Regions from separate parts of the Pseudarthrobacter sp. NS4 genome, predicted to be linked through region 3. Evidence: riboswitches for the same ligand, from Rfam matches in the RefSeq annotation. Region 3 holds a riboswitch; each other region holds the start of a gene.
What was found. A riboswitch is a leader RNA that binds a small molecule or an ion and turns the genes downstream of it on or off. The one in region 3 is predicted to bind S-adenosylmethionine.

Region 1 (7,208 bases), 1.4 Mb from region 3:
CGGCGGGGTGGTGCCCTGCTGGAGCCGCTTAGGCTGCCTCAGCTCGTCCGGCCAGTGGGGTGGTTCCCAGTCCTGGTGTTCGCTTTTGTATTGTCTGCCGGTGGGTGAGGTCCAGCCGGGTGGTTCGTTTTTGGTGGCTGGTGTGGGTGTCCAGGTGCTGGTGTGTTTGAGGCGGTGATGTTTGGGACAGGGCTGGCCGAGGTTGCTGATCCCGGTGGTTCCGCCCTGGTGCCAGGCGAGGAGGTGGTCTGCTTCGTTGTCCAGGGAGTGGTTGGAGCAGCCGGGGAACGGGCACTTGGCGTCCCGCATCTGCAGCCAGCGCCGGATGGTCTTGGTGACCCGGTAACTGCTGCGGCCGATTTCCAGCGGCGCCCCGTCCCTTGGGTCAACCAGGACCCGGTGGAACGAGTCTGCTCCGTGCGCGACGAGTTTCCTTGCCATCGAGGCCGGGATGGGCCCGTGCCCGTCGAGCATCGCCGGTTCATCGGTGAGACCGAGCAGGGAAAAGACGGGGACGGTGACCAGGACCTGGGCGTTGGCCACGGGCACGTCGGCAGGACCTGTACTTCCGCCGAACGGTTCGTCATCACCCCCGGGCGTGCTCTGGTGGCTGGGTCTGTTGCCCAGGAGGGCGGCGGCGAAGATGTCGGCCCGGAGCTGGGTGAGGGTGCGGGCCTCCTCCGGGCCCTGTAAACCGCGGGCGGTCGCGTTGGTGCGGTTCCAGATGGCCGTAGCGGTGTCGGCAGGCAGGTAGGAGTTGAACCAGGCCATCCCGTCCTGGTCCGGGCGGCACTCGACGCGCCGGTCCGCCACGGCCTTGGCGTGGCGCTTCTCAAGACTTTCGGGGTGGTGGCGTTCGCGCCAGGTCCGGGCCTTGTGCCGGAACCGGTGCGGGACCAGCTCCCCGGCAGGGCAGCCGCGGGCCGGGTTCGGCGCGTCCGGATCCAGGAAATGCGCCTCCGGCGCCGCGGCCCCGGCAGGATCCAGGGCGGCGGTTTCCTCGACCATGGCTTTCGCGTGCGCCCAGGACAGGGTCCCGTCCTGCAACCCCGCCAGGGTCAGCGGCAAGGTAGTGGTCAGCACCCGGGACTGGTTCAGCAAGGCACCGGCAGCCGGGGCGCTCACCGTCAACACGCCCGCGACCTCAGCAACCATCGACATCTCCCGGGCCGTGGCCTCATACGGCAATACGGCGGGTCCCGCCATAGAGTTCGCTGCTTCTGCATACTCCGCCGCCAGATACACCTTCAACGCAGCAGTCCCGGCCTCAAGCCGGGCAACCCCCTCGAGCCCGTCAAGGCTACGATCCGCCTGCTCCCGCAACAGATCAACACCGGCACCAGCACCAGCGGCACCGGTCCCGCGGATCACAGCAGCAAGCTCAGCAAGGGACGCATCCAGGACCTCCAACGCCTCCACCACCGCTCTGCTTGCCATACCCAAAGCATCACAGAAGGGTCTGACAATTTGAGCTGCCTCCCACTGGCGCGCACCAAGGCAACGTGCCATACTCGCCGCGTGACGGCGTCGTACTCATTCACTGCCGAACTGTGGCTCTATCCAGGGGAAGCCGGCTGGCATTTCCTCACAGTGCCGGCAGACATTGCCGAGGAAATCAGGGAACGCAGCGCCCGCGCCAGCAAGGCTTTTGGTTCCATCAAAGTCGGGGCAGAAATCGCAGGGCACGCATGGGAAACGTCGCTCTTTGCCGACACCAAGACCAGTTCCTACCTGCTGCCGGTGAAGAAAACGGTCCGGACAGCAGCAAAGATCGGCAGCGGCGACAACGTTGCGGTGACCGTCACCCTCCTTGAGGAACCAGGCTAGATCTGCTTCAGGGCCTGTTCCAGGTCGCGGATCAGGTCATCCGCGTCCTCGAGCCCGACAGACAGACGAACAACGCCGTCGCTCAGTCCGATGGCAGCGCGGCCCTCCGGCCCCATGGCGCGGTGTGTGGTGGTGGCGGGGTGCGTAATCAGGGACTTGGAATCGCCCAGGTTGTTGGAGATGTCGATGATCCGCAGCCCGTCCAGCAGCGCAAAGGCGGCCTCCTTGCCTGAGCGGCCGCCCGTCGTCGCAAGTTCCAGGGTGAGCACTGTGCCGCCTGACCGCATCTGCTTGGCCGCTAGCTCGTACTGCGGGTGCGATTTCAGGAGCGGATACTTCACCCAGCTCACCGCCGGCTGCTGCTCCAGCCACTCGGCGAGCCGCAGCGCGTTTGCCGAGGAGTGGTTGACGCGCAGCGACATGGTCTCCAGGCCCTTGGTGAGGACCCATGCATTGAAGGGGGACAGTGACGGGCCGGTGTGGCGCATCAGCTGTTTGACCGGTCCGTCGATGAATTCCCTGGTACCCAGGATCGCGCCGCCCAGGACCCTGCCCTGGCCATCGATGTGCTTGGTGCCGGAGTAGACGATGACGTCGGCCCCCAGCTGGCCGCAGCGCTGCAGCAGGGGAGTGGCAAAGACATTGTCGACGACGACGGTGGCCCCCGCCGCGTGCGCAAGTTCGCTGACCGCGGCGATGTCCACGATCTCCTGCATCGGGTTGGACGGGGATTCGAAGAAAACTGCGGTGGTGGGCTGGGACAGGGCGTCGCGCCACTGCTCCAGGTCCGGGCCGTCCACGAAGACAGTTTCCACGCCCCACCGCGGCAGGATTTCGTTCAGGATCACGAAGCAGGACCCAAACAGCGAGCGGGCCGCCACCACCCGGTCGCCGGCAGCCAGCAGGGCACCAAGCGCGGTGAAAACGGCGGACATGCCGGACGCCGTCGCAAAGCACGCCTCGGTTCCTTCGAGCAGGCGGAGCCGCTCCTGGAACGTGGCCACGGAGGGGTTGCCGTAACGGGAGTAGACGAAGCGCTCGTCCTCGCCTGTGAACGCCCGCTCGGCAGCGGCCGCGGATTCATACACGAAGCCTGAGTTCAGGAACAGGGCTTCGCTGGTTTCCTGGAAGTTGGTGCGGTCCAGCCCGCCGCGCACGGCCTGGGTGTCGGGGCTCCAGCCGGCGGCGTCGTTGTTGAAGGTCACTAGTTCTTTCCCAGGTTGGTCGGCAGGCCGCGGTTCTTCCAGCCGTTGACGGTGCGTTCGCCGTAGCGGTCCGGCTCGCCCTCGAAGCCCTCAAGGACGTTGTAGGAGGTGAATCCGGCCTGCGTCGCGGCGGTGGCGGCCGCGATGGAGCGCTGGCCGGAGCGGCAGATGAACAGCAGTTCCGCGGCCGGGTCCTCCGGCGCCTGCTGGCTCAGGTCCTTGATGAAGTCGGGATTGGGGATGCCGCCGGGGAACGTCCACTGGATGAACAGCGGATCGTTGTCGGTGGCCTTGGTGTCCGGAATGCCGATATGGGCCCATTCGCCCTCGGTACGCACATCCACCAGGATGGCGCCCTGTTCCAGCTTGGCCCAGGCTTCCTGGGGCGTCAGGTCTCCCGCGTAGCTCATGCGTGGCCCTCGCCGTCGAACTCAAGGTCCTCGTTGGCCGACTCCAGGTGGTCAACAGCGGTGGCGACGGCGGCATCGGCGGACGCGATGGCGGCGGGCAACACGACGGCCTGGGCAACGATGACGCCGCTGCCGTTGAAGGTTACTGCCGGGCTCCCGTGCAGCACATAACCCTCGGACAGTGCGGCAGAAATCCGCTCGCAGAATGCGCGGTCGTCCGGCCCACTGATAAGTCGGTAGGACAGCTTCTCTTCAGGGGCGGGTGCGTCAGACATGACGGATCTCCTTCTCTCACGCTTGCAACTCGAATCGGTCGATATGCCGAGTATTCACCTGAGGCACCCCGCCGCGAAAGGGAGGGTTGCCGACCGGCCAGTCAGGGCTTGGCGCCGGTACTCATTACTCCCCAGAAACGTAACATCCGGCACGCCGTGCCGCACCGCCGCCGTCGTCATGTTGCGTAACCGAACTGTGCGTGGTGCAGCAGCCAGGAACTTCCGAGCGCCAAGGGAGCGGACGACGGCGACATCACCGGGTGGGCGGGCTTTTCCTGCCATACGCGGACCGGCCGCCAGATACGGTTCCTACGGGGCAGTGCCCCACCGCCATAACCAGCATCCGGGGGTCCACATCAGCACGCGAACTGCCGCGCCACAACGCCGTACCGGTTCAGCCCGCGTACCCCGGCTTCGCGTGGTTGGGGCCCGAGCTCCTGCTGCGCATAACCGACGGCGAAACGCACCGCTGCTGATCCAATCCCGCGTCCATTGAGTTCCCGGTCCACCCAGTGCCCCAGGTTGGCGCTGAGGAACGGGCCGTGGACTATTCCGGTCAGGGTAATGGTCCCGACGATTCGCCCGCCGCCGTGCTCCGCTCCGCCGTCGTTGTCCTCTTCCACCAGAACCCACGGAAGCTCGGTCCCCAACTGGTATTGGGCGCGTATGGCCCGGATGATGTCCATCTGGCGGGAAGGGGTGAAGAAAGCCGTCCCGCTTTGGTTCCCAGGGCGCCAGGTGCCCGCGGTTGCGCACGTACGCCTCGGCCAGGAGCGCAGCATCAGCACCCTCAAGCAATTTGATGCTGATTCCGGGGACAAGAGGATGGGGAAGATGGGCGGCGAACCGCCCAGATGCCCGGGGCAAATTCCCGCCGATGTCCTTCATTTCAGCCCTTCTGACTCAGCGCCCGGCTTGACTGGTGGAACCGCGCGTACCGGCAGTACTTTGCGAACACCAGCCTCGCAGACAGGTCCACTGTTCAGGTTCCACTCAGCCCGGAGAAACGTAGCGAAAAAGGCGTGAACCGCCGGCCACGTGCCGGCGGTTCACGCCTTTTTCTTTGTACTGCGGCTATACGAGGCCGGGGTAGCTGGTCATGATGTAGTCCGCAGCGGCCGGACCCTTCATGCGCAGGCCATTGTTCCCGGGGGCGATCTTGTTCTGCATCGCCGCCCAGAACTTGGACTCCGGTCCGGGGACCTGCTGGTTGATGAAGCACCAGCTGGTATAGAGGCCGTAAAGGCGGTCCTGGTCAAGCGTCGAGTCAGAGGCCTGGTCCAGGTAGGTGGCTTCCTGGAGAAAAAGGTCGAACTGCGAATGTGCCATGGCGGCGTCCCTTCGCTAAGTGCGTGGCGCCGCCGTTCGGCTACAGCAGCAGACCTCAAATGCCTTGCACGGGGCAATGGAGTGTGTTTGGCCACCTAAAATTGGGGACCCACAGTCGGCGTAACGCCTCATCTACACTGTAGACTTTACCCGTAGACTACAGATACGGCAACCGTCTGGAATTACCCTTCGGATCAGTGCCGCCCCTCCAGGATGGAAACGATGGCTTCCCCGAATACCCCTAGAGCCGCCGAGCGCAAGGCCCGGCTCAGCAAAGAGCTGGTGCTGACCAAGGCTTTGGAGCTCGTGGACGCCGAAGGGCTGGAGGCCTTGACCATGCGCCGGCTCGGGCAGGAGCTGGGCCGCGATCCCATGAGCCTTTACCGCTACGCCGAGAACCGTGCCGCACTGCTCGATGGGGTGTCGGAGCTGGTACTCAACGAACTTCCCATCCACTCTGAAGACCCCGACTGGAAAGCCCAGCTCCGGCAGATTGCCCACAACCTGCGTCTGCTGGCGCTGAAGCATCCCAATGTGGTGCCGCTGCTGGTGACCCGACCGCTGTCCACGCCGCTGGGGATGCGGCCGTTGGGCACCCTCCGCCCGCTCGAACAGATCCTCTCGTTGCTGGCAGGGGCAGGATTCGGACCGGCGGACGCACTCCACGTCTACCGCGCCTACTACGGCTTCCTCTACGGCCACATCCTCAATGAGCTGCAGGAATTCGTGGTGGACCCGGAAGAGAACGAGGCTTTGCTCCGGCTGGGGCTCCACCGGCTGCCGGCAAAAGAGTTTCCCAAGCTCCGCGCCCTGGCACCCGCCCTGACGGAATACGACGGCTCAGCGGAACTCGACCAGGGACTCACCATCCTGCTGTCCGGGCTCGAATCCCAGCTCTCACTGCAGTCGGCGCATTCGGCCTAGCCGGCAGTGGTTCCGTGCCTGAATCTGCGGCACCAACTACTCGAAGGAAGACCGTCGCCGGTCCTGGATCCGGGTGTTCCAGATGTCCGGCTGGTTGACCCTGAAGCGGCGCCCCGTCATGGCCCGGGCCGACAGCCGGATGTAATGGGCCTTCTCGCCCGGTTGCCATGGCTCCAGGCCCAGCGAATCCACGGCGTCCTTTTCGGCCTGGTCCTCAATGATTTCGGTGTCCCCGCGGACCACCACGCTGAATGCCTCTTCCGTCTGGGGGTCATACCCGTCGATCTCCAGGGCCGCCGGCCTTTCCGACTTGGCGTTCCACAATTTGGTGACCCCGGCGGTCCGGAAAACAATGCTGCGTCGGTGAACCACGTAGTTGACCGGGAAGATCTCGGGATGGTCGTCCACCACAAGTGCCAGGCGGCCCAGGGCGTCGCCGTCGAGCAACTCCCAACACTCATCAAACGTCAGGTTCTCGGTTGGCTGCACGTGAGAAGTCATGAACCACACGATACGGCGCCGGCCGCGGAAGGAACATCCCGCCGCACCAGGAACGCGGGGAACGGGACTTGCCTACTGGATGCCGGCGAACAGCTCGTTCAGTTCGGCAGTCAGCTCCTTCTTGAGGGAAGGGGTGCCGATTTCCTTGCCGTCGATGCGGTTCACCGGAGCCAGCAGCCGGATGCTGGAGATCAGCCACACCGCGTCCGCATCCAGCAGGTCCTGGGGTTCCAGCGGACCGTAGCCCAGCTCCCAGCCCGCAGCCTTGGCTGCCGTGAACAGGGCTTCCTGGGACGTCCCGGCCAAAATCCCGCTGTCCAGCTGAGGGGTGATGAGGCGCTTGACGGAGGTGCCGTCGTCGGACTTTTCCACATGCGCCAGCAGCACGGTGGACGTGGGGCCTTCCAGAACCCGACCATCGGAGGAGTAGAAGATGACGTCGTCGGCGCCCTGCTTGTGTGCGTGGCGCAGTGCTGCCATGTTGACGGCGTAGGAGAGTGTCTTGGCGCCCAGGAGAAGCCACGGGGCGCGCTCCGCGGCATCGCTGTCGTAACCACGGTCAAGCAGGATCACATCGATGCCCGTTTCGCGCTGCCGGCGCCCAGCCGCCCCGACCGGCGATACCTGGACCCAGGCGGTGGGGGCTGGCGCGCCCTCGACGCCGCGGGTCACTACCAGCTTGACCACCAGCTCATCGTCCGAAGCAGCGGCGGGTGGGTGCTGTGACCCGTGTTCGG
Region 2 (7,208 bases), 2.0 Mb from region 3:
TCCCGCTGGTCCAGCTCAGGCTCAAACGGCAGCTTCACGGGAGTGCGGCTTTGCCGGCGGTGGTCATCGACCATGCGGGCGTGAGCCACCGAAAAAATGAAGGTACGAAGCCCTGCGGCACCACCGTGCACGCCGTTCAGCCGAGGCAGGACGGAGAGGAACACCTCCTGCATTGCCGCCTCCGGATCCTCGACTCCCCGGGCTGCGAGATACCCCAGAACCTGTGATGCATAGGTCCGGTAGACGAGGTTGAACAGAGCTGGCTGACGGGACTCGTCCCGCAGAGCCTCCTCTGTCAGTGCATCGGTCACGGACATAGTGCTTTCAGTCATAGAGGGATTGTTTGCCGGGGAAACCATCCACTGGAATGCCTTTTCCCTGCATACTTTACCCCCCGGTAACCACTGCACCGTGACGCCACGGGCGCTACCGGCCCCGGCACATGGCAGCGTTCCCTGCCGCCGGAGAAATGCAAGAGCCGGCCTGGAACGTGATGGGGGACAAGTTCCAGACCGGCGCTACGTAGAGGTAATCGCCAGGGACGGCGAAAGGGTTACGCGTTTTGAAAAAAACTTCTAAAACTTTTTCCTGGGCGGTTCAGCGGGCAGCCGTGGTCAGCATGGCGCACCCCCTGCCGGCGCGGCCCCCTGGAGCCAAAAGAAGCGGCGGGCACCCACCAGGGTGACCCGCCGCCGTCGTGCTTTGGTATTTCAGTCGTTGATGAGGTCGTTCACCACGATGGTCTGGTCACGGTCCGGGCCCACGCCGATGGCGGAAAACCGGGTGCCGGACAGCTTTTCCAGGGCCAGCACGTAGTTGCGGGCGTTCTCCGGCAGGTCGGCCAGGGTGCGGGCGCCGGTGATGTCCTCGGTCCAGCCCTCGAAGAATTCGAAGATGGGCTTTGCGTGGTGGAACTCGGTCTGCGTCATGGGCATCTCGTCGTGCCGCACGCCGTCCACGTCGTAAGCCACGCATACGGGGATCTGCTCGATGCCCGTCAGGACATCCAGCTTGGTGACGAAGTAGTCCGTGAAGCCATTGACCCGGGAAGCGTGCCGCGCCAGGACGGCATCGTACCAGCCGCAGCGGCGCGGGCGGCCAGTGTTCACGCCGAACTCGCCGCCGGTCTTCTGGAGGTACACGCCCATCTCGTCAAAAAGCTCAGTGGGGAACGGGCCGGCGCCGACGCGTGTGGTGTACGCCTTGATGATGCCGATGGAGCGGGAAATGCGGGTGGGCCCGATGCCGGATCCCACGGAGGCGCCGCCGGCGGTGGGATTGGAGGAGGTCACGAACGGGTAGGTGCCGTGGTCCACGTCCAGGAACGTCGCCTGGCCGCCTTCCATCAGGACCACCTTGCCCTCGTCGAGTGCAGTGTTCAGGACCAAAGTGCTGTCGATGACCAGCGGGCGGAGCCGCTCGGCAAAGGACAGGAAGTACTCCACGATCTCATCCACCAGCACGCTACGGCGGTTGTAGACCTTGACCAGGAGTTCGTTCTTCTGGCGCAGCGAACCTTCCACCTTCTGGCGGAGGATCGACTCGTCGAACACGTCCTGGACACGGATGCCCAGCCGGGCAACCTTGTCCATGTAGGCAGGACCGATGCCCCGTCCGGTGGTCCCGATGGCGCGGCTTCCGAGGAAGCGCTCCGTCACCTTGTCCAGCACCTGGTGATAGGGAGCAACAAGGTGCGCGTTCGCGGAGACGCGGAGCTTGGAGGTGTCGGCGCCGCGGGCCTGGAGGCCTTCGATCTCCTGGAAGAGTGCTTCCAGGTTAACAACGCAGCCGTTGCCGATAATGGGGACCGCGTTGGGGCTGAGAATGCCTGCCGGCAGCAGCTTGAGTTCGTACTTTTCACCGCCTACGACGACGGTGTGCCCGGCGTTGTTGCCGCCGTTGGGTTTGACAACGTAGTCGACGCGGCCACCCAGAAGGTCAGTGGCCTTGCCTTTTCCTTCGTCGCCCCATTGGGCTCCTACGATCACAATTGCTGGCATGGGATCCTCCCCCATTCGTTCGGGCTGCCCGGTCCGGCCACAAAGTGGCTGGCCGGCGAAGCGCCGTTCATGAGAATGCCCCGAATGGACCGGCCTTCGCTGGTCCGCGGGGCAGCACAGCGACGCAAGAGTTCCGGGGCTCTTACCACCCAAGTTTAGCCGATGGGCGACTTTATCCACTCGCTGGACCGCCGCGGTCCTTCTTGCAGGGTAAAGGACCGCGGCGGACTGTCAGCGGTGGTGCTACTCGTCGTCGGCTTCCTCACCCGGCCGGGAGGTCTGGGTGGCGAGGCTGTCCCAGAAGGAGGTGTCAGCGGCGGCGATTGATCCGTCTGCAATGGCGGCGGCGGTAGCGGTGAGCGTGGTGACCGTCTGCTTGATCAGGTACCCGTTGCTCCGGAGGCCCAGGGCGTAACCGTCCAGGTAGTGGTCGGACATGCCGCGCATTTCAAACAGCAGCGTTGCGATCCCGTACTCGACGGCGATGCCGTTGCGGCTGATGGTTTCGGCGCTGCCGCCCGCGTACTTGCCCAGGTGTCCCCAGCCGGTGGAGTCCACGTTGTGGAACACCACCGCGCCCAGCTGCTTGGACTTCTCCACCACAGCAGGATCGGCGTTCGGCGTCGTGGGGTACAGGATGGAGCCGGACACCAGCTTTCCGTGGCGTTCACTGCGGGTGCCCTGATGGTGCAGGTCGATCATGTAGTCGATCTTGTACTTGCGCATCACGTTGTTGTGCAATGCCTGGGTTTCCGGCTGGATCTTGGCCACGTGGTCGCGGTTCAAGTCCACCTCCTCCGCGTTGTAGCGGGTCATGTGGCGGTCACCCTTGGCCAGATAGCCGTCGAGCGGGAAGTTCACGTCCCCCATGGCACCATCCGCGTTGAGCATGGGCACAATCAGGATGTTCACGCCATCCAGGATGTCGGCGGACTTACCCGGCCCCAGGTGCTTCACGAATTCCAGGGCGCCCTCGGTGGTGAGCTGCTCGTTGCCGTGCTGCTGCGTCAGGTACAGGATGGTCGGCTTGGCCGGGTCCGAAATGTACTTGACCAAGTGGATGTCGCGTCCCTTGACCGTCTGTCCGATGACCTCGAGTTCCATGGCGGACTGGCGGGCGTCCTGGTCCTTCAAGAAGGAAACCATCTGGTCATAGGTGGCCAGCTTCGAGGTCGTGATCTGGCCGTTCCCGTCATAGTTGGGGCCTTCACCAACGGCCTTGGCCAGCGGGGCAGGTCCTGCCACGACTGCCAGTGCCAGGACTCCGGACACGGCCACAGTTCTGAAAGTTGCCAGGGATTTTCTCACGTGCTTTACCTCTTCCGAGTGCGTTGGTTTGCCACCAGCCGCCATGTCCCCCATTGCGGCTGTGACATCAGCCAACCAACGTGGACAAATACTGTCAATGGACATGACAGGAATATGCAGCCAGTTATTACGAATCGAAAGTCTGCCGTCCGGCCCACCGGGCGCGACACAAAGCGAAGCGAATTTGCCACCGCCCCCCGTGCTGGATTTAAGTGTGAGTACCCATCCGGAGCGGCTGAGAGACCTGGATCGTTGAAGCCGCAGCAACCCCACATTCAGCAGGTATCCTGCCTGTGACGGTGCTACTGCCAGGACCGATGGAAAGGAAATTCCAGCATGTCCCTCAACACTGACCATATCCGCGTCACCCACGCCGGTTCTTTGCCCCGCACCCCGGAACTGATCGCCGCCAATGCCGCTAAGGAATCAGAAGGCATCACGCCTGCGTTCCTGGAACTTCTCGAAGCTTCAGTTGCCGATGTCGTCAAGCGGCAGAAGGACCTCGGAGTGGATATTCCGAACGACGGCGAATACGGGCACAGCATGTCCAATTCGGTCGACTACGGCGCGTGGTGGAACTACTCCTTCGCCCGGCTGGGGGGTCTGGAGCCCACTGACGTGGACCGCTGGAAGGATGCCACAGTCCATCGGTCTTCCCCCGGGCATATCGTGCTCACCTCGTTCCCGGACCGACGGGACCGGCTGGCGTTCAATGACGCCTATACCGATCCGTCGTCCGGGATCCTGGCACACCGCAAGAGCGTTACCCAGCCCAAGATCACGGGTCCCCTCACCTATACGGGGCAGGACCTGGTGGCCTCGGACATCTCCAACCTCAAGAAGGGCCTGGCAGCCGCCGGACTTACGGAGGGCTTTGTGGCGTCCCTTTCGCCTGGTTCCTGTGCCCGGGTCGCCAATGAGTACTACAAGTCCGATGAGGAACTGCTCTACGCGTGTGCTGACGTCATGCGGGAGGAGTACAAGGCCATCATCGACGCCGGTTTGACGGTTCAGCTCGACGACCCCTCACTCGCTGAAAGCTGGGACCAGATTAATCCTGAGCCGTCCCTGGAGGACTACCTCAGGTTCATCCAACTGCGGGTTGAGGCAACAAACTGGGCCTTGCGGGACCTGCCTCAGGAACAGATCCGCCTGCACGTCTGCTGGGGATCCTGGCATGGACCGCACACCACTGACATCCCGTTCGGGGACATTGTTGAATCGGTCCTGCAGGTCAACGCCGGCGGGTATTCCTTTGAAGCGGCAAACGTCCGCCACGAACATGAGTGGCGGGTCTGGGAAGACACCAGGCTCCCCGAGGGCAAGGTCATCATCCCGGGCGTCGTTTCCCACGCCACCAATGTGGTGGAGCACCCGGACCTGGTGGCGGACCGCATCGTCCGTTTCGCGGAGGTAGTGGGCCGCGAGAACGTCATTGCCTCCACGGACTGCGGCCTGGGCGGGCGCGTCCACCCGCAGATCGCCATCGCCAAGCTGGAAGCACTGGGCGAAGGCGCCCGCCGGGCCACAAAGCGCCTCTGGTAGCGCCCTGCCCGTTGCCGAAAAAACCCGCCGGTCCCTGCCCCACTTCGATTGGGTGCACGGGACCGGCGTTTCGTTTCGCGGGGCTTGCTAAACTGATACAGGCTGACCCGGAATCGGCCCACCCCATTTCAACCGCCGCTGATGTGTTTCGCTTTCGTGCGCCTGCATCTGCCGGCGGCAGCATCGCCAATCCCCGCAGGAGATCAAGCACTACATGACAGCCCTGGCACCCGAATCTTTCCATGAGCAGCTCCTGAGCCGCCGATACGAACCCAACGTCGCCGCCGTCAACGAACTGTGCGATTCCCTGCAGGACGCCAAGCCCGGCACGGTGGTGCCCTACGTCGACCCCATGCATGATGTGGACGAGTGCCGCATCATCAGCCTGTACTCAAACATCGGCGAGGCCGACAAATCCGGCTTCATCACTGCCGGGGACCACGACGCAGCCACCCGGATGCTCGGTATCCAGTGGAAGCTGGGCCTGCGCCCCGAGTTTGTGATGCCGTGGAACGTGCACCCGTGGCACGTCCCGGGCGACGTCAACGGGAAGTTCACCCCGGACCAGATCCAGGCTGGCCTCAAGCCGTTGCTTAAGTTCCTGGCGCTGGTCCCCCGCGCCTCCGTGATCGTGGCCCACGGCACCGAAGCCAACCGCCTCGCAAACCTTCTGCTGAAGACCGAGGTGCCGCTGCTCTGGCGCCGCGGGCTGAAGACCTACAAGGTGCGCTCACTGAGCGGCCGGGCTTTCGCCGGTTCCCCGGCACGCCAGGAGGAGTACCTCGAAGACATGCGCGTGGCCTACGCCGACGCCATGGCCCGCACGGGGTTGCAGAAGGCATAGCCCCACTGCCCACGCGCTTAACGACGGCGGGCGGTCACCTTCCAGAAAGGTGACGGCCCGCCGTCGTTCCCCACCCGCACCCTTGGCCCCGCAAGTCCACGCCGGCTCCCTACCTTCCCAGGCTCGGGCCGGGGCCCTCGCCGGAGCGGCTCCACGGCCAGGGAACCCTGCGGGCGTGGGCCCATCTTTACAGCTTCGCTTCGATGGCTGCCTTGGCGGTCGGGTCCGAATCGTTCAGGAACTTCTCGATCCGCTCCGGCTCCTCCGCCTCACCGATGGCCGCAGCTGCCCGGCCGAGCGAGTACAGCGCCCGCAGGAAACCGCGGTTGGGCTCGTGCTCCCACGGGATGGGGCCGACGCCGCGCCAACCGTTGCGGCGCAAGGAGTCCAGGCCGCGGTGGTAGCCCACGCGTGAGTAGGCGTAGGAATCGATGGTGCGCCCGTCAGCCCAGGCCTCTTCCGCCAGCACGGCCCACAACAGCGAGGATGTAGGGTGCTTTTCCACGAGGTCCAGGGCTTCCTGCCCCGCTTCCAGCTGCTGGTAGACATCAGTCTCGGCAGGCAGGAGCGTGGGCTCGGGGCCCATCAGGTTCCTGCGGAACTCGTCGGACATTCCTAGAAGGTCTTTCCGGCCGAGCCGAGCTGCTTGGTGGCCTCGACAACGCGGGCGGCGAGGCCGGCTTCGGCGGACGCGCCCCAGACGCGGGGATCGTAGGTCTTCTTGTTGCCCACTTCGCCGTCGACCTTCAGGACGCCGTCGTAGTTGCGGAACATGTGGTCGGCAACCGGACGCGTGTAGGCGTACTGGGTGTCGGTGTCGATGTTCATCTTGATGGTGCCGTAGGAGACGGCGTCGGCGATTTCCTGGTCCGAGGAGCCGGAGCCGCCGTGGAACACGAGGTCGAACGGGCTGTCCTTGCCGATCTTGGCACCCACCTGCGCCTGGATGTCCTTGAGGATCTCCGGGCGGAGCTTGACGCCGCCGGGCTTGTAGACGCCATGGACGTTGCCGAAGGTCAGTGCGGTGATGTAGCGGCCGTTCTCGCCGGAGCCCAGTGCCTCAATGGTGGCCAGGGCGTCCTCGACGGTGGTGTAGAGCTTTTCGTTGATCTCGTTCTCAACGCCGTCTTCCTCGCCGCCCACGGTGCCGATTTCAACCTCGAGGATCATCTTGGCGGCAGCGGTACGCTCCAGCAGTTCGCGGGCGATGCGCAGGTTTTCCTGCAGCGTCTCCGCGGAGCCGTCCCACATGTGGGAGTTGAACAGCGGGTTGCGGCCGGCCTTGACCTCGGCCTCGGAAGCGGCCAGGAGGGGCAGGACGAAACCGTCCAGCTTGTCCTTGGGGCAGTGGTCCGTGTGCAGGGCAATGTTGACGTTGTAGTTCTTGGCCACTTCGCGGGCGAACGCAGCGAAGCCGAGGGAACCTGCAACCATGTCCTTGGTGGAGGCGCCGGACCAGTACGCGGCACCGCCGGTGGAGACCTGGACGATGCCGTCGGACTCAGCTTCGG
Region 3 (7,208 bases):
GATGACCTTGACGTAGTCCTCGATGGAGGAGGAGGGCGCGCTGGTCTTCACAGGACCAAGCCTAGCGGGTGCCCGTGGGCCGCAACGGCGTGGCAGGTCATATTTTGACTGCCCGCCAGGACAGCGTCAGGTAGGGCAGTTCGAGTTCCTCGTCCCCGGCATGGCCAAGGTGCTCATGCAGGTACCAGTCGAGGTTTGCGAGGACTTTGGCCCGGGTGGCTTCACCGGCACGCAAATAGTAGCTGCGGGATTTGGTGAGTTCGATCAGGTCGGTGGTGCTTACTACGTCCTGCCAATGCGTCACGTGGCCTTCGGGCTGTCCGAACTCCGGCCCAACCACTGGCCGGTGGTCCGGCTTGTACACGTCCCCGGCGTGCATGATCCGGGAGAGCCTGTGCACCCACGGTACGGACGTGTCCAGCTGGTTCCAGACCAGCCCGAGCGTTCCGTGCGGCCGGAGCACACGGGCGAGTTCGGTGCTCGCGGCAAGGGCATCGCACCAGTGCCAAGCCTGGGCAACGGTGACGACGTCGAAGGCCGCCGGCGGCAGGCCCGTCATCTCGGCGGTCCCGAGGACAGCGGTAGCGTCCGGATAGTGCGTTTTCAGCTGGTCAAGCATGTCAGCGGATGGATCGACGGCGGTCACAGCCAGCCCGCTGCCCAGCAGCAGTTCGGTGAATTTGCCGGTTCCGGCGCCCACATCGAGCGCATCGCGGGCCCCGGCAGGCACGAGCCACTGCGCAGATTCTGCAGGGTAACCGGGCCGGACCCGCTGGTAGTGCCTGCCGCCGTCCTGGAAGCTCTGGCCGAGCTCCTGGCGCCGCCCATGATCAAGCCTGGGGCCACCCCGAACCACGCGCGGCCTCCTTCGGTTTATGCCTGCGGTATCTTTCGAATTTACCGCATTCACCCCTGACTGGAGCGCCGACTCTGACCGGAGCGCGGGCTCCGACGGGAGCGCCGGGGAGGATCAGCCGTCAAGGCAGGGGGCAGCACCCGCGGTTCCCGGCGTGTTCGGAGCCCAGTGCGGGTAGGTGCGCGTGTCGTTCGCGGGAACCCAACGGCCGGCGTCCACCACGTAGTCCCACCCCAGGCCGTCGCGGCGCAGATTCCTGATGCCCGCAAGGAGCCGCTCTGCGTCCTCGAGCCTGGAACCGACACCGAAACTGGCGCGAAGGGAACCGGATGGCAGGCCCAGCCGCTTCAGCAGTGGATGGGCGCAGAAGCGCCCGTCCCGCAGGCCGATGCCATGCTCGGCCGACAGGTACGCCGCAACCAGCCCGGCGTCGTAGCCCTCGACGGAAAAGTTGACCACGCCGATGGTGTCGGTGTCCGCATTGGTGTCCTTGAAGATCTGGTGGACCGTTACACCGTCGATCTCCTGCAGGCCCTCCACCAGGAAGGAACGGATGGCGGACTCGTGTGCATGCCAGCGGCCCTGGTCCAACCCCGCGATCACCTGGGTGGCGCGCGCAAGGGTTGCGGCACCCAGTACATTGGGGGACCCGCCCTCATGGCGGGCCGGGCCGGTGGCCCAGCTGACGCCGTCGAGCCTCGCTTCCTTGACGGCGCCGCCGCCGGCAAGGTGGGGGGTACCGGCGTCGAGCCAGTCCGGGCGGCCCACCAGGACGCCTGCGCCGAACGGCGCGTAGAGCTTGTGTCCTGAGAAGGCGATGTAGTCGACGTCGTCTGCGCTGATGTCCACGCGGCGGTGCGGGGCAAGCTGGGCTGCATCCACCACGATCCGTGCGCCGTGTTGGTGTGCGAGCGTGGCAAGTGCCCGGACCGGAAGGATCTCGCCGGTGACGTTGGAGGCGCCGGTGATGGCCAGCAGGCTTACGCCGCCCTGCTCCAGTTCGGCGCGCACTGACTCGATGGTTCCGGCAATGGTGTCGGCGGCAATGATGCTGCGGTGGGGAACGCCCTGCCAAGGCAGCAGGTTGGCATGGTGCTCGATGTCCAGGTACAGGACGTCGCCGGCCGGGCGTCCGTCGGTGGCGGGGAGGCAGCCGGCCAGCAGGTTGAGGGAATCCGTGGTGTTCCGGGTGAAGATGACGGAGTCGTCAGGGCGGCCGCCCACGAAGTCCCGGACAATGCTGCGGGCATTCTCATAGACGGATGTGCTGATTTGCGATGCGTAGCCGGCGCCGCGGTGGACACTGGCGTAGTACGGCAGGACCTCATTGAGGTAGGCGGACACCACTGACAGCGCAGGGGCCGATGCGCCGTAGTCGAGGTTCGCGTACCGGACGTGGCCGCCGCTGATCAGGGGCGCCTGGATTTCCGCTCCGGTGACGGCGGCAAGGGGACGGCCGGCGACTGCCTGGCGCTCGTCAAAAGCGGCAGACGTTGCGGCGGGAATGGCGGCGTTGGGGGAGACGGTGGCAGTTGTCACAGAGACCTCACTTCAGGACAGGACTCCGGCATACAGGGAATCCGCGCTTGCCGCATCCACTCCGGACCGGCCTGGTCGTCACCCGGGGCACCCCGCCGCGAAAGGAGGGTTGCCGGCCAGCAAACCGGGGTTTTGCGCTGGCACTCGTGACCTGGTTAAGAGCGTAGAACATGCGGTGGCCAGGTTTGAAGCCGGGGCAATTGTTAAGGGTTTTGTTACGCCACGGCGGGAAACCGGCCAGTCGGCCGAAGAAAACGACGGCGGACGCCTCCTTTCGGAGGGTCCGCCGTCGATTCTTCGGTCTTTCAAATGGTTACAGCAGGTCGTCCAGGTACGGGTTCAACCGCTGCAGCACCTCCGAGTGCAGGATGGAGTTGGTGGCCAGTGCGTTGCCGCCGAACGGGCCGTCCTCGCCCTCAAGGGATGTGAAGCGGCCGCCCGCCTCCACCACAATCGGCACCAGTGCGGCCATGTCGTACAGATTGAGTTCGGGTTCGCAGGCAATGTCCACCGAGCCTTCAGCCACCATGCAGTAGGACCAGAAGTCACCGAAAGCACGGGTCCGCCACACGTCCTCGGTAAGACCAAGGAACTCGTCCAGGTTCCCGCGTTCCTTCCACCCGCCCAGGCTGGAATAGGACAGGGAGGCGTCGGACAGGCTGGAGACGTCGGACACCCGGAGCCGGGTAGCCGCGGCAAGGGAACGGCCCATGTAGGCGCCCATGCCCTTGGCCGCCCACCAGCGCTTGCCCAGGGCGGGAGCGCTCACGACGCCGACCACTGGCTCGCCCTCATCAACTAGGGCTATGAGGGTGGCCCAGACGGGGACGCCGCGCACAAAATTCTTGGTCCCGTCAATGGGATCGATGATCCACCGGCGCGAGCCGTGGCCTGTGCTGCCGAACTCCTCGCCGAGAACCGCATCGCGTGGCCGGGAACGGGAGAGCTGGCCGCGGATGGCTTCTTCGGCGGCTTTGTCCGCATCGGTGACCGGCGTCAGGTCAGGCTTGGTCTCCACATGGAGGTCCAGGGCCTTGAAGCGGCTCATGGTCTGGTCATCCACGGAGTCGGCCAGGACATGGGCCAGGCGCAGGTCATCGTTGTAGCTCGAAGCGGGTTGGATCATGGTTCCAAACTACCGTCTGCAGGCGCTTCTGCTGGGAGATCGGCTTTGTCAGTTGACGCTGCCGAGCTCCTTGGTCTCCTGTGCTTCCATCCGGGGATCCGTTCCCAGGAGCCGGCGCAGGGATGCCAGCCGGGCTTCACCGGTGGGGCCTGCATGCCCGCCGGCCACCCATGCATCGAGCCCGCAGTGCACAGCCGAGGCGGTGTGCTTGCAGCCGCGTTCACAATCGTCAGTTCCCGGGGAAAGGTCCGGGAACGACCTCAGAATCCTGTCGGGATCCACGTGCGCCAGGCCGAAGGAACGGATGCCCGGCGTATCGATGATCCAACTGCCGGGCGGGGCGTCCGCCAGACGCAGCGCCAGGGCTGACGACGACGTGTGGCGGCCACGCCCGGTCACCGCATTCACTCCGCCGGTGGCGCGTTCCGCCCCGGTGAGTGCGTTGACCATGGTGGACTTCCCGACGCCTGAGTGCCCCAGCATCACAGTGACCTTCCCGTCCAGGTAACCCCGGAGCTCAGCTACCGCTGTGCTGTCCAGCCGGGCGGACAGTCCGTCGTCGGAACGGGCGTCGATGCCGGAGGCCTTGACGTCCGCGGTCCGGCTGATAATCACCGGGAAGTCCAGATGCGTGTAGTTCGACAGGAGCTCCGCGGGATCCTTGACGTCCGCTTTGGTGACCAGCAGGATCGGCTCGATGCCGGCGTCATACGCTGCCACCAGTGCCCGGTCGATGAACCCGGTGCGGGGCTCCGGGTTGGCGGCCGCTACCACAATGACCAGCTGGTCCGCGTTAGCCACCACGGCCCGCTCCACAGGATCGGTGTCATCGGCGCTTCGCCGCAGGAGGGTCTTCCGGTCCTGGATCTTCACCAGCCGGGCCAGGGTATCGGGGTCACCGGAAACGTCCCCCACGAGTGAAACGAAATCGCCGGCCACCACGGGGTTGCGCCGCAGCTCACGGGCCCTGGCGGCAATAACTGTGCGTTCATTGCCCGAGTCCTCGCCCACCACAGCGGTATAGCGGCCCCGGTCAACGGTGATGATGCGTCCGGTTACTGCGTCATCGTGGCTGGGCCGGTCCTTCGTGCGGGGCCGGGATCCCTTCTTGCTCGGCCGGATCCGGACGTCCGACTCGTCCCAGGAGTCAGTGCGCCGCGCCACCGCTGGAACCTTCCGCCCCGCCGTCGGCCTCCTCCTCGGATGCGGCGCCCTGGGCGAGCATGTCCGCCCACAGCTGGGGAAAGTCGGGCATGGTCTTGGCAGTGGTGGCAATGTCCTCCACCTGGACCCCGTCGACAGCCAGGCCGAGAATAGCTCCTGCGGTGGCCATGCGGTGGTCGGCGTAGCTGTGCACGACGCCGGCGTGCAGCCGGGCCGGGCGGATGACGAGGCCGTCGCTGGTCTCCTCAGCATCCCCGCCAAGGCGGTTGATTTCCGTTACGAGGGCGGCCAGCCGGTCCGTCTCATGTCCACGCAGATGGGCAATGCCGCTGAGCCGGGATGGCCCGGTTGCCAAGGCACACAGGGCCGCCACGGTTGGAGCCAGCTCACTTGTGTCAGCGAAGTCCGCGCCCTTGATCTCCGGACCGCCCGTAACCGTCAGCACACCGTCCTGCAGTGTCACCTCGGCGCCCATCTCGGCCAGGATACTGCGCCAGAGGTCACCCACCTGTTGCGTCTGCTCCGGCCAACCGGGAATCCGGACTGTTCCCCCTGATGCCAATGCTGCTGCGAGGAACGGGCCTGCATTGGAAAGGTCCTGTTCAATCCGCTGGTCAAAGGCGCGGATGGGGCCCGGCGAAACAACCCAGTGGTTGGGGACTGAGTCATCTACGGACACCCCCGCGCCGCGGAGGACCGCGACGGTCATGTTGATGTGGTCCAGGCTCGGCACCGGCTTACCTACATGTTCCAGGTGCAGGCCCTCGGTGAAGCGTGCCCCCACCAGGAGGAGCGCGGAAACGAACTGGGAGGACGCGCTGGCATCAATCACCAAGTGGCCGCCGAGGACTTCTCCGGTGCCTTCCACCACGAACGGGAGCGACGACGCCGTCCCGCCGTCTTCTGCCGCAACGTTAACCCCCAGAGCCTTGAGCGCCTCGATGATGGTTCCCATCGGGCGCTTGCGGGCATGCGGGTCGCCGTCGAACACGCTGGTCCCGTTGCGCAGCGCCGCGAGCGGAGGGACGAACCGCATCACCGTGCCGGCCAGCCCGCAGTCGATCCTGGTGGGCGGCGCCGCCGCGCCCTGTCCCAGCGGAACCACCTCGAGGTCCGGCCCGAACGCTCCGTCGCCGGGTACCTCGGTAATGCCGGCCCCGAGCTGGCGGAGGGCTTCGATCATCAGCGCCGAATCGCGGGAGTGCAGCGGTGCACGCAGGCGGGACGGGCCGTCTGCCAGCGCGGCGAGGACAAGATACCTGTTGGTCAGGGATTTTGAACCGGGAACCGTGACGGTGGCATCAACGGGCCGCGAAGCGAAAGGTGCGGGCCAATGGGGGACAGGAGTTCCGGAGGTGTCCCGGGTGGCGGCTGCAGCGGTCATTCCTGCCTATGCCCCCGTGGCCTGTTCAACCGCGCGGCGCACGGCTTTGTCCGCCTTGTGAAGCTTCTTGTTCGTGGTCTTCCTGGCGTCCGCGGCGAGGTGCGACGCGCCCTTCCGGGCATCAGCGGCGAGGTGCTCGGCGCGCCAGGCCAGTCCCGGCTTGCCTGCGGTGTCCACGGAGGCGAGCAGGGCGCCTCCGCTCAGGGACAGGTTCTTGAGCAGCTGGTTGCGGCGGGTCTGGCGGCCTTCCTTGCTGCTGATGTCTGCGCTGCGCCATTCCACGAAGGTGTTGAGCAACGAAATGACCGTCAGCAGGGTGGCAGAGAGCCGGGAGAATTTCCCCAGCCCGAAGAGGACACCTGCGCCCACCTGTGTCCCGCCGATCACGCGGGCCAGCATCTTCTCGTCGGCCTTGAACGGCAGGGACGCAGCGGCCTTGCGAAGCAGGGGGGAGAGCTGCTGGGCGGTATCGTCGGCGTTCTTGAGCTTATCCACTCCGGCGAGAACAAAACTGGAGGCCAGCATGGGCCGTGCGAGCGTGCGGACAAAGGACATGGATTTCCTCCTGTATGGACGAACCGCGTCGTAAGCGGCGGAGTCCGTCCTAGTCTTGCACTTTTGGGGAATATTTGCCCAAGGCCAAGGGTTATGGAAAACGGGTCCGGAATGGCCGGGTTGCCTGACAAAGAGTGAAACCAAGAGCGGAGCTGGGCCTTGAGGCGGGTGTTGGACGGAATCGAAACAGCGGGCCCGGTGGCTATCGGCTCACTGGAGGCCGAACCCCCGGAGTATGGCTCGGCGCGTGCACGCAGCCTGACAGTAGACTTGAAGGCAATGAGCACCCTGGATCCGGCCGTGTCGGCCATGTATGAGGCTTCGAACAGCGAAGTGAAGGGCACCGCGGACGCGGCGTCCCCGTCCGAATTGGCTGACGCCCCGCACCCCGGAGCACAGACCACAGAAAACGTGGTGGACGTTGCAACGGAAACCGTGGAACAGCGCCGCCTCCGGTTCGAGCGCGATGCAATGCAGTACGTTGATCAGCTGTACTCCGCCGCAATGCGGATGGCCCGGAACCCGTCTGACGCGGAGGACCTCGTCCAGGAGGCCTACACCAAGGCTTTCTCTGCGTTCCACCA
Region 4 (7,208 bases), 1.2 Mb from region 3:
GGACGCCGGATGGATGACCAGGGAGCGGACGTCACCAATGTTGGCCACGTGCGAATGCAGCTCCAGGGCGTCCACGAACCGCTTGCCCGCCTCGGCGCCGCCCGCCAGGTTGAAGGAGACGATGGCGCCGGTGCCTTTGGGGCCGTACTTGCGGCCGCGTTCGTACCAGGGACTTGACGGAAGGCCCGCGTAGGCGACCGATTCGACGTCGTCACGCGCTTCGAGCCAACGTGCCACTTCGGCGGCGTTGGCCACGTGGCGTTCCACGCGCAGGCTCAGGGTCTCCAGGCCCTGCGAAATAAGGAAGGCGTTGAACGGCGACACCGCCGAGCCCAGGTCCCGCAGGAGCTGGACGCGTGCCTTGAGGATGTAGGACAGGTTGGCGCCCAGGGCACCGCCCTCGCCGAGGTCGCGGCCGTAGACCAGCCCGTTGTAGGTGGGGTCCGGGGTGTTGAAGCCGGGGAACCGCTCCGGGTCTTTGCTGAAATCGAACTTGCCGGAGTCCACGATGACTCCCGCGATCGCAGTGCCATGGCCGCCCAGGTACTTCGTGGCTGAGTGAACCACGATGTCCGCACCCCATTCCAGTGGACGGATCAGGTACGGGGTGGACAGTGTGTTGTCCACGATCAGCGGCACGCCGGCCTCATGGGCGGCCTCCGAAACGCCTTCAATGTCCAGGACATCCTGCCGCGGGTTGGAGACCACCTCGGCGAAAAAGAGCTTGGTGATGGGCTGCACGGCTGCACGCCACTGGTCCAGGTTGTCCGGGTCTTCCACGAACGTGACGGTGATGCCGAACTTCTTCAGGGTGTGGGCGAAGAGGTTGTACGTTCCGCCGTAGAGGCTGGGGCTGGCCACGATATGGTCGCCGGCCTCGGCGATGTTCAGGACAGCGAAGGTTTCTGCCGCCTGTCCGGAGCTGAGCAGCAGCGCCGCCAGCCCTCCTTCGAGGCTGGCGATCCGTTGCTCTACAGCGTCCTGGGTGGGGTTGCCGATGCGCGTGTAGATGGGCGCCAGTTCTGCCAGGGCAAAGCGGTTCGCGGCGCTCTCAGCGCTGGGGAACACGAAGGAGGTGGTCTGGTAAATGGGCAATGCACGGGCGCCCGTGGCAATGTCCGGCTCCTGCCCTACGTGGATCTGGCGGGTTTCGAAGGACCATCCGTTGGACATTCAAGGCTCCTTTAACATGGGCCCGGGGCAGGCTGGGAGCACCACGGGCCGCGCTTGCCATCCGGCCGTTGCCGGACAGCCAGGTCCTCACCCGGGGCACCCCACCGCGGATGGAGGGTTGCCGGCCAGCGAGCCGGGGCTTGGCGCTGGCACTCATGACCTGGGTTCAGTGTAGGAACCGAGCTGCAGCACAGGACAGCATGTGACGAACATGGTCCTGCAGGTTTCACCCTGGCCGAGGCAGTAAATGAAGGGGCTGATATTTGGAATTCCCAGTAAGGCAACCCTTAGCTGAGAGCCCGATCACAAAGTGCCAAGATGTTGGCATGCGCATGGATCACGTCTCTTACGCCTGTGAACACGATGGCCTGGCGGCCACAACCGAACGTATTTCCTCTGCCCTCGGAGTTGAGGCAGTGAAGGGCGGGGTGCACCCCCGGTTCGGAACCCGGAATATGATCATCCCGCTCGCGGGCCACAAATACCTTGAGGTCGTGGAGGTCCTGGACCACCCAGCATCCGACAAGGCACCGTTTGGGCAGGCAGTGCGTGCCCGCTCGGCGGCTGGCGGCGGCTGGATGGGCTGGTGCGTCGAAGTGGACGACCTCGCCCCCTTCGAAGAACGCCTTGGACGCGCCGCAGTGAACGGCAACCGGAAATTCCCGGACGGCCGCGAACTGATGTGGAAGCAGATCGGCATCCTGGGCCTCATTGCTGATCCTCAGGTGCCCTACATGCTCAAGTGGGATGGCGACCCCTCGCTGCACCCGTCCAACGCCTACGAGAGCAACGTCAAGATGAGCTGCCTTACCATTGCCGGATCCGCTGCGCGGGTCACGGAATGGCTGGGTGAGCCGGTGGAAAAGCCGCTGGAAGACGTGGCCGTGGAGTGGGTGGCTCCGCACGGAACGCCCGGCATCCTGTCCGTCACCTTCGAAACCGCCAACGGGGCCGTCACCATCTGACCTCCTTGTGGTGGTCCGGCAATGCCGGATCACCACAATTGGGCGCCCTGCCCGGAACAGCGTCGGCCGCCATCAGCCGGTGACAATGACGTCACCTGCCGACGGCGGCCGAATCTATGTCCCGGGTTGCCTGGTTCTTACTGGCAGCCCGAGTGGGATCCAGTCCGAGTGGCGACCGCTTTGTCCCTTGGCCCCGGGGAGCTATGTGCTCGGCCTTTTTGTCAGACCCTCCTGGGATGCTTTGGGTATGGAAATGAACCCGGTGGTGGTGGAGGCGGAGGAAGCGGTTGAGGCTTCGGTCGCTGCCTTTGCTGCTGTCTTGACGGGCAGGGAGGTTGCCCCGTCCGGTGCTGCTGGCGGACCTGATGAGGGAGCCGGGTGCTGGGCTGCGGTCGGGACCAATGATGGGCTGCAGCGTCTTGCTGATGGGGCGTTGGATGTCCTTGCCGGGGTGGCCCGGTCGGAAGCGAAGCTGGCGGCAGTAAAAGCGCAGGCCGTGGCGGTGCTCGCCGAGGCCACCAGGTCGCTGAATTCTCCAGCCCGGTCGCCGCAGGAGGCCACGGCGCAGGAGCGGAGCCTGGTGGCCGAGGTCGGGTGCGTACTGGCCATCGGTGACCGGGCCGCGGGTGCCCTGCTGGGCGAGTCCCATGCCCTGACCACGTCGTTGCCCCGCACGCTGGCCGCCCTGCAGGCCGGGACGATCTCCTGGCAGCATGCCCGGACCATGGTCGAGCAAACCCTGAGCCTTGGCCCTGCCGCGGCCGCCGCCCTGGAGGCGCACTTCCTGGACCCCGAGGCGCCCAACGCCGCCCGCGGGTGTCCGGTCGGGCAGATGCCGGCGTACCGTTTCAAGGCCAAAGCCAGGATCTGGCGCGAACGCCACCACCCGGAGAGCCTGGAGAAGCGCCACGCCAGGTCCGTCGCTGACCGGCGGGTGGAACACTGCCCGGACCATGACGGGATGGCCTGGATCTCAGCCTGCCTGCCTGCGGTCACCGCCGAAGCGATCTGGAACCGGCTCACGGCCCTCTCCAGAGGAATGCAGGGACCTGACGAGCACCGCACACTTTCCCAGCTGCGGGCCGACGAATTCTCCTCAACACTCCTCACCGGCGCAAACAATACCGGCGGAAACAATACCGGCGGAAACAATGCCCGCGCTGCCGCTGCCGGTGCCAACGCCGACGGCGACGGCGGCGGCGGGGAATGCGCAGGTCCCGGGGGATCATCTTCGATCCGGCCGCAGGTGCTGGTCACCGTTCCCGTGTTCTCGCTGCTGGGCCTGACCGACGAGTCGGCGACCCTCGACGGGTACGGGCCGATCCCCGCCTCGATGGCCAGGGACCTCGTCGCCGGGGGTGCGGACTCCTTCCACCGGGTGCTGGTGGACCCGAGGGACGGCGCGCCCCTGGAAATCGGCCGTACCAGTTACCGGGTCACCAAAGCCATGCGGAACTGGCTGCAGATGCGGGACGGCAAATGCCCGTTCCCCGGCTGCAGCAACCACTCCCTCGACAACGACGCCGACCACCTCCTCGCCTGGCACAAGGGCGGTACCACCGGGATCAGCAACCTCGGCCAGCCCTGCCCCAAACACCACAAGCTCCGACACACCAGCGCCTGGAAACCCACACGAACCACCAAAAACGAACCACCAGGCTGGATCTCCCCCATGGGCCGGCACTACAAAAGCGAACACCAGGACTGGGAACCACCACACTGGCCAGACGAGATCCTGGACCGGATTGAGCTTCAACAACCTGGCGGAATCAGGCCTGCAGACGAGGAGCCGCTCCCTCAACAACAGGCTCCCCTCGATCCCCTGCCCGAGTTGGCATGGCTTCATCAACCGCTCGATGAACCGGAACCGGACCCCTATAGCTACCCGCCCGATTATTGGCCTCGAGACAAAGACCAATTGCCGGACCAGTCTCTGCCTCAAGACCCATTTCCGGACTGGGAGCTGTTCCTGACCTTGGAGTCGGCCGTCCCTGTTTAGGGAGAGGTACCCCTGAGCAGTGTCCTCTGTGCGTCAGGAGCTACCTGGTGCTTGAAACGGCAGGGGTGCGGCCTCAACGTGCCGTCGCCTCGCCCGCCGTGGTGGGTCGCCATGCCCACCGTCGCCTCGCCCGCCGTGATGGTTTGCCATGCCCACCGTCGCCTCGCCCGCCGTCGCCTTGCGCGCCTTAGCCCAACCCCACAGCCCTGCCGAACAGGCTGAAGCCAACAAACGCCACAATGTCCAGCAGGGCATGGGCAATGACAAGGGGCATAACGCGCCTTGTTTTGGTGTACAGCCAGGCGAAGAGCACCCCCATCACCACGTTGCCGATGAAGGGGCCGAAGCCCTGGTAGAGGTGGTAGCTTCCGCGCAGCAGCGAGCTGGCAGCAATGGACACGGGAACGCTCCAGCCGAACTTGCCGAAGCGGTTGAGCAGGTAGCCAACCACAATGACCTCCTCCACCACCGCATGCCGGATGGCGGACAGGACGAGGACAGGCACCGTCCACCAGTACGCATCCAGTGCGCTCGGAATGATTGCGGTAGTGATGCCCAGCGCCCTGCCAGCGGCGTAGAGGCCAAGCGACGGGATCCCGATCAGGGCTGCCAGCCCCAGTCCCTGCAGCATGTCCTTTCCCGGATGCGCGAAATTGAAGCCAAGCTTCCGGAACGCCGAGCCCGGGTTGCCGACCTCTCCCGGCGACCCCTGCCGCTGGTCGGTGAGGAAGTAGATCACCAGCAGCACCGGCACCAGCGCAAAGATGATGTCCAGCAGCTGGTAGGTCAGGTCGAAATACTCGCGCGTACTCTGGGAGCGGTTCAGCGTTGAGGTGCCCTCGGCCAGCGGCGCGCGCGTCATCTTGTCCAGGAGCTGCACCACGGAGTACACGGCGGACTGGCCAAGGGAAAGGCCCAGGACAAGCCAGACTTCGAACTTCAGGCGGCGTCGGGAGGGAACCAGCATGTACCCATCTTGCCTGCAGTTTCTGGACCAGGGCTGATTACCCTGCCAGTGTCCCGCCGGCACCGGCACCGCTGCCCGCGAAGGATCCGAAGCCTCCAAGCATCGAAGGGGCAGCGACAATCAGCTGGGCGCGACGATCACTTCCGTGCCGTTGGCCTCGAAGGCCGCCTTGTCCTGCGCCGAGATTCCGGAATCCGTGATCAGCCGGGTGAAGTTGTAGCCGTCCATGGTGGCAAAGGCACGAACCCCGACCTTGGACGAGTCAGCCAGCACGTAGGACACCCGAGCCCTGCTGGCGAGCAGGGCATTGACAGACGCTTCCCCCTCCCCCGTGTTGGTCGGCCCCACCTCGGGATCTATGCCGTTGACGCCGATGAACGCAATGTCCAGCACCACCTTCTGCATGATGATGTCCGTGTAAGGGCCCACCAGCTCGTAGGACCGCGGGTTGAGGATGCCGCCGGTGACCATGACTTTGATGTTGGGCCGGACGGCCAACTGCCCGGCGATGTTGATGGCGTTGGTGACCACGGTGAGGGTGGACTGGTTGGAGGGGGCGTTCAGGTCTTCCCGGGTGGCCAGAATCTGCGCGAGCGCGGTGCTGGTGGTGCCGCCGCAGAGTCCGATGACGGCTCCTGGCGTGATCAGCGCGGATGCTGCCTGGGCGATCTGTTCCTTGGCCTCGGCATGGTCGTCCCGGTTATAACGGCCGGGAAGGTCGTAGGCCAAGGCACCGGTGGTGGCCCCGCCGCGGGTCCGGGTGAGGAGCCGGCGCTTGGCCAAGCTATCGAGGTCCCGCCGCGCCGTGGCGGGCGAGACTCCAAGGGTGCTGACGATTTCATCAATCTCCACCTGGCCGGTCTTTGCCAGCAGGTCAAGGATGGCGGTGAGCCGGTCAGTGCGGGTCATGCAGGGCCTCTCGGTACTACGGCCATCGCTTTGGATGACGTTTTCTGATCATAACAGATGCGAAATGATCACCTAACGTCAAAAGTACCACGGGTCGTTACCTCACCCGGACTCCGGCCCGCCACACAGCGTACGTCAGCGGCATGCCCGGCCGGTAAGCGAGGTGCGTGGCCGAGGGGGCGTTGAGCATGTGCAGGTCCGCGCGGTGTCCGACGGCGATGGAACCGACGGCGCGTTCGCCGTCGGCGTCGTTTCCGGTGTCCTTGTGCAAGGCGAGGGCGCCCCCGTACGTTGCGGCGCGGACCGCCTCGTGCACGCTGAGGCGCATTTGGAGCACAGCGGTGGCAACGCAGAATGCCATTGAGCTGGTGTAGGACGTGCCCGGGTTACAGTTCGACGCGAGGGCCACCTGGACTCCGGCGTCAAGCAGTGCACGGGCAGGGGCCAGCGGCTGGCGGGTGGAGAGGTCACAGGCCGGCAGGCAGGTCGCCACCGTCCCGCGTTCACCCGTCCCGCCGGCGGCGTCCCAGCCCGACCAGGTTCCTGCGAGGGCCTCCACATCCCGGTCAGCGAGGTAGTTCACGTGGTCCACGCTCGCAGCACCGACTTCCACGGCAAGCTGCACGCCCGGCCCCTCGCCGAGCTGGTTGCCGTGGACGCGCAGCCCCAGGCCTGCGTCACGGCAAGCCAACAGGACCCGGCGGGACTGCTCGGCCGTGAAGGCCCCTTCCTCACAGAAGACGTCAGCCCACTGGACGTACGGGCGGACCGCAGCCAGCATGGGGCCGCACACCAAGTCCGTGTAGGCGTCCGGATCCTGGCCGCCGGGAACCAGATGGGCACCCAGGTACGTCACCTGGTCGGCGGTGGTGGAGGCGATCCGGGCACTGCGGGCTTCGTGGTCAACATCCAGGCCGTAGCCCGTTTTCGTCTCCAGGTAGGTAGTGCCCTGGGAGACAGCTTCCGCCACCCGGCCGAGCGCCAGGCGCGTGAGGTCGAAGTCCGAGGTTGCGCGGGTGGCATCCATGGTGACGGCGATGCCACCGGCGGCGTACTGCTCCCCCGCCATTCGCGCCTCGAACTCTGCGGTCCGGTCACCCGCGAACATCAGGTGGGTGTGCGAGTCCACCCACCCGGGAAGCAGGGCCCGGCCGCCGGCATCAACGGCGTCGTCCGCGGCAGGAGAGTCGGCGGC

Region 1: another riboswitch for S-adenosylmethionine. It lies ahead of NXY83_RS19410 (DUF1737 domain-containing protein); the one in region 3 lies ahead of NXY83_RS12925 (aminotransferase class V-fold PLP-dependent enzyme).
Region 2: another riboswitch for S-adenosylmethionine. It lies ahead of NXY83_RS03550 (cobalamin-independent methionine synthase II family protein); the one in region 3 lies ahead of NXY83_RS12925 (aminotransferase class V-fold PLP-dependent enzyme).
Region 4: another riboswitch for S-adenosylmethionine. It lies ahead of NXY83_RS07005 (bifunctional o-acetylhomoserine/o-acetylserine sulfhydrylase); the one in region 3 lies ahead of NXY83_RS12925 (aminotransferase class V-fold PLP-dependent enzyme).

What each region holds. Positions count from the first base shown of each region.
Region 1 is NZ_CP103288.1:4,128,118-4,135,325, reverse strand. It holds gene NXY83_RS19430 (HNH endonuclease signature motif containing protein) at 1-1,437, opposite strand, end outside; gene NXY83_RS19425 (DUF1905 domain-containing protein) at 1,519-1,827, shown strand; gene NXY83_RS19420 (O-succinylhomoserine sulfhydrylase) at 1,824-3,032, opposite strand; gene NXY83_RS19415 (rhodanese-like domain-containing protein) at 3,032-3,442, opposite strand; gene NXY83_RS19410 (DUF1737 domain-containing protein) at 3,439-3,717, opposite strand; SAM riboswitch class IV at 3,731-3,846, opposite strand; gene NXY83_RS19405 (GNAT family N-acetyltransferase) at 4,074-4,403, opposite strand; gene NXY83_RS19400 (hypothetical protein) at 4,792-5,046, opposite strand; gene NXY83_RS19395 (TetR/AcrR family transcriptional regulator C-terminal domain-containing protein) at 5,269-5,970, shown strand; gene NXY83_RS19390 (pyridoxamine 5'-phosphate oxidase family protein) at 6,007-6,471, opposite strand; gene NXY83_RS19385 (aminodeoxychorismate lyase) at 6,544-7,208, opposite strand, start outside.
Region 2 is NZ_CP103288.1:739,891-747,098, reverse strand. It holds gene NXY83_RS03565 (RNA polymerase sigma factor) at 1-311, opposite strand, end outside; gene NXY83_RS03560 (adenylosuccinate synthase) at 711-2,000, opposite strand; gene NXY83_RS03555 (M14 family zinc carboxypeptidase) at 2,244-3,308, opposite strand; SAM riboswitch class I at 3,528-3,632, shown strand; gene NXY83_RS03550 (cobalamin-independent methionine synthase II family protein) at 3,645-4,853, shown strand; gene NXY83_RS03545 (uracil-DNA glycosylase) at 5,068-5,697, shown strand; gene NXY83_RS03540 (DUF3151 domain-containing protein) at 5,885-6,310, opposite strand; gene fbaA (class II fructose-bisphosphate aldolase) at 6,313-7,208, opposite strand, start outside.
Region 3 is NZ_CP103288.1:2,737,219-2,744,426, reverse strand. It holds gene NXY83_RS12935 (metal-dependent transcriptional regulator) at 1-51, opposite strand, end outside; gene NXY83_RS12930 (class I SAM-dependent methyltransferase) at 98-856, opposite strand; gene NXY83_RS12925 (aminotransferase class V-fold PLP-dependent enzyme) at 971-2,395, opposite strand; SAM riboswitch class IV at 2,434-2,547, opposite strand; gene hisN (histidinol-phosphatase) at 2,709-3,521, opposite strand; gene rsgA (ribosome small subunit-dependent GTPase A) at 3,570-4,685, opposite strand; gene aroA (3-phosphoshikimate 1-carboxyvinyltransferase) at 4,669-6,069, opposite strand; gene NXY83_RS12905 (DoxX family protein) at 6,076-6,624, opposite strand; gene NXY83_RS12900 (sigma-70 family RNA polymerase sigma factor) at 6,904-7,208, shown strand, end outside.
Region 4 is NZ_CP103288.1:1,497,360-1,504,567, reverse strand. It holds gene NXY83_RS07005 (bifunctional o-acetylhomoserine/o-acetylserine sulfhydrylase) at 1-1,173, opposite strand, end outside; SAM riboswitch class IV at 1,219-1,334, opposite strand; gene NXY83_RS07000 (VOC family protein) at 1,500-2,138, shown strand; gene NXY83_RS06995 (HNH endonuclease signature motif containing protein) at 2,386-4,137, shown strand; gene NXY83_RS06990 (CPBP family intramembrane glutamic endopeptidase) at 4,325-5,104, opposite strand; gene NXY83_RS06985 (DeoR/GlpR family DNA-binding transcription regulator) at 5,225-6,013, opposite strand; gene hutI (imidazolonepropionase) at 6,111-7,208, opposite strand, start outside.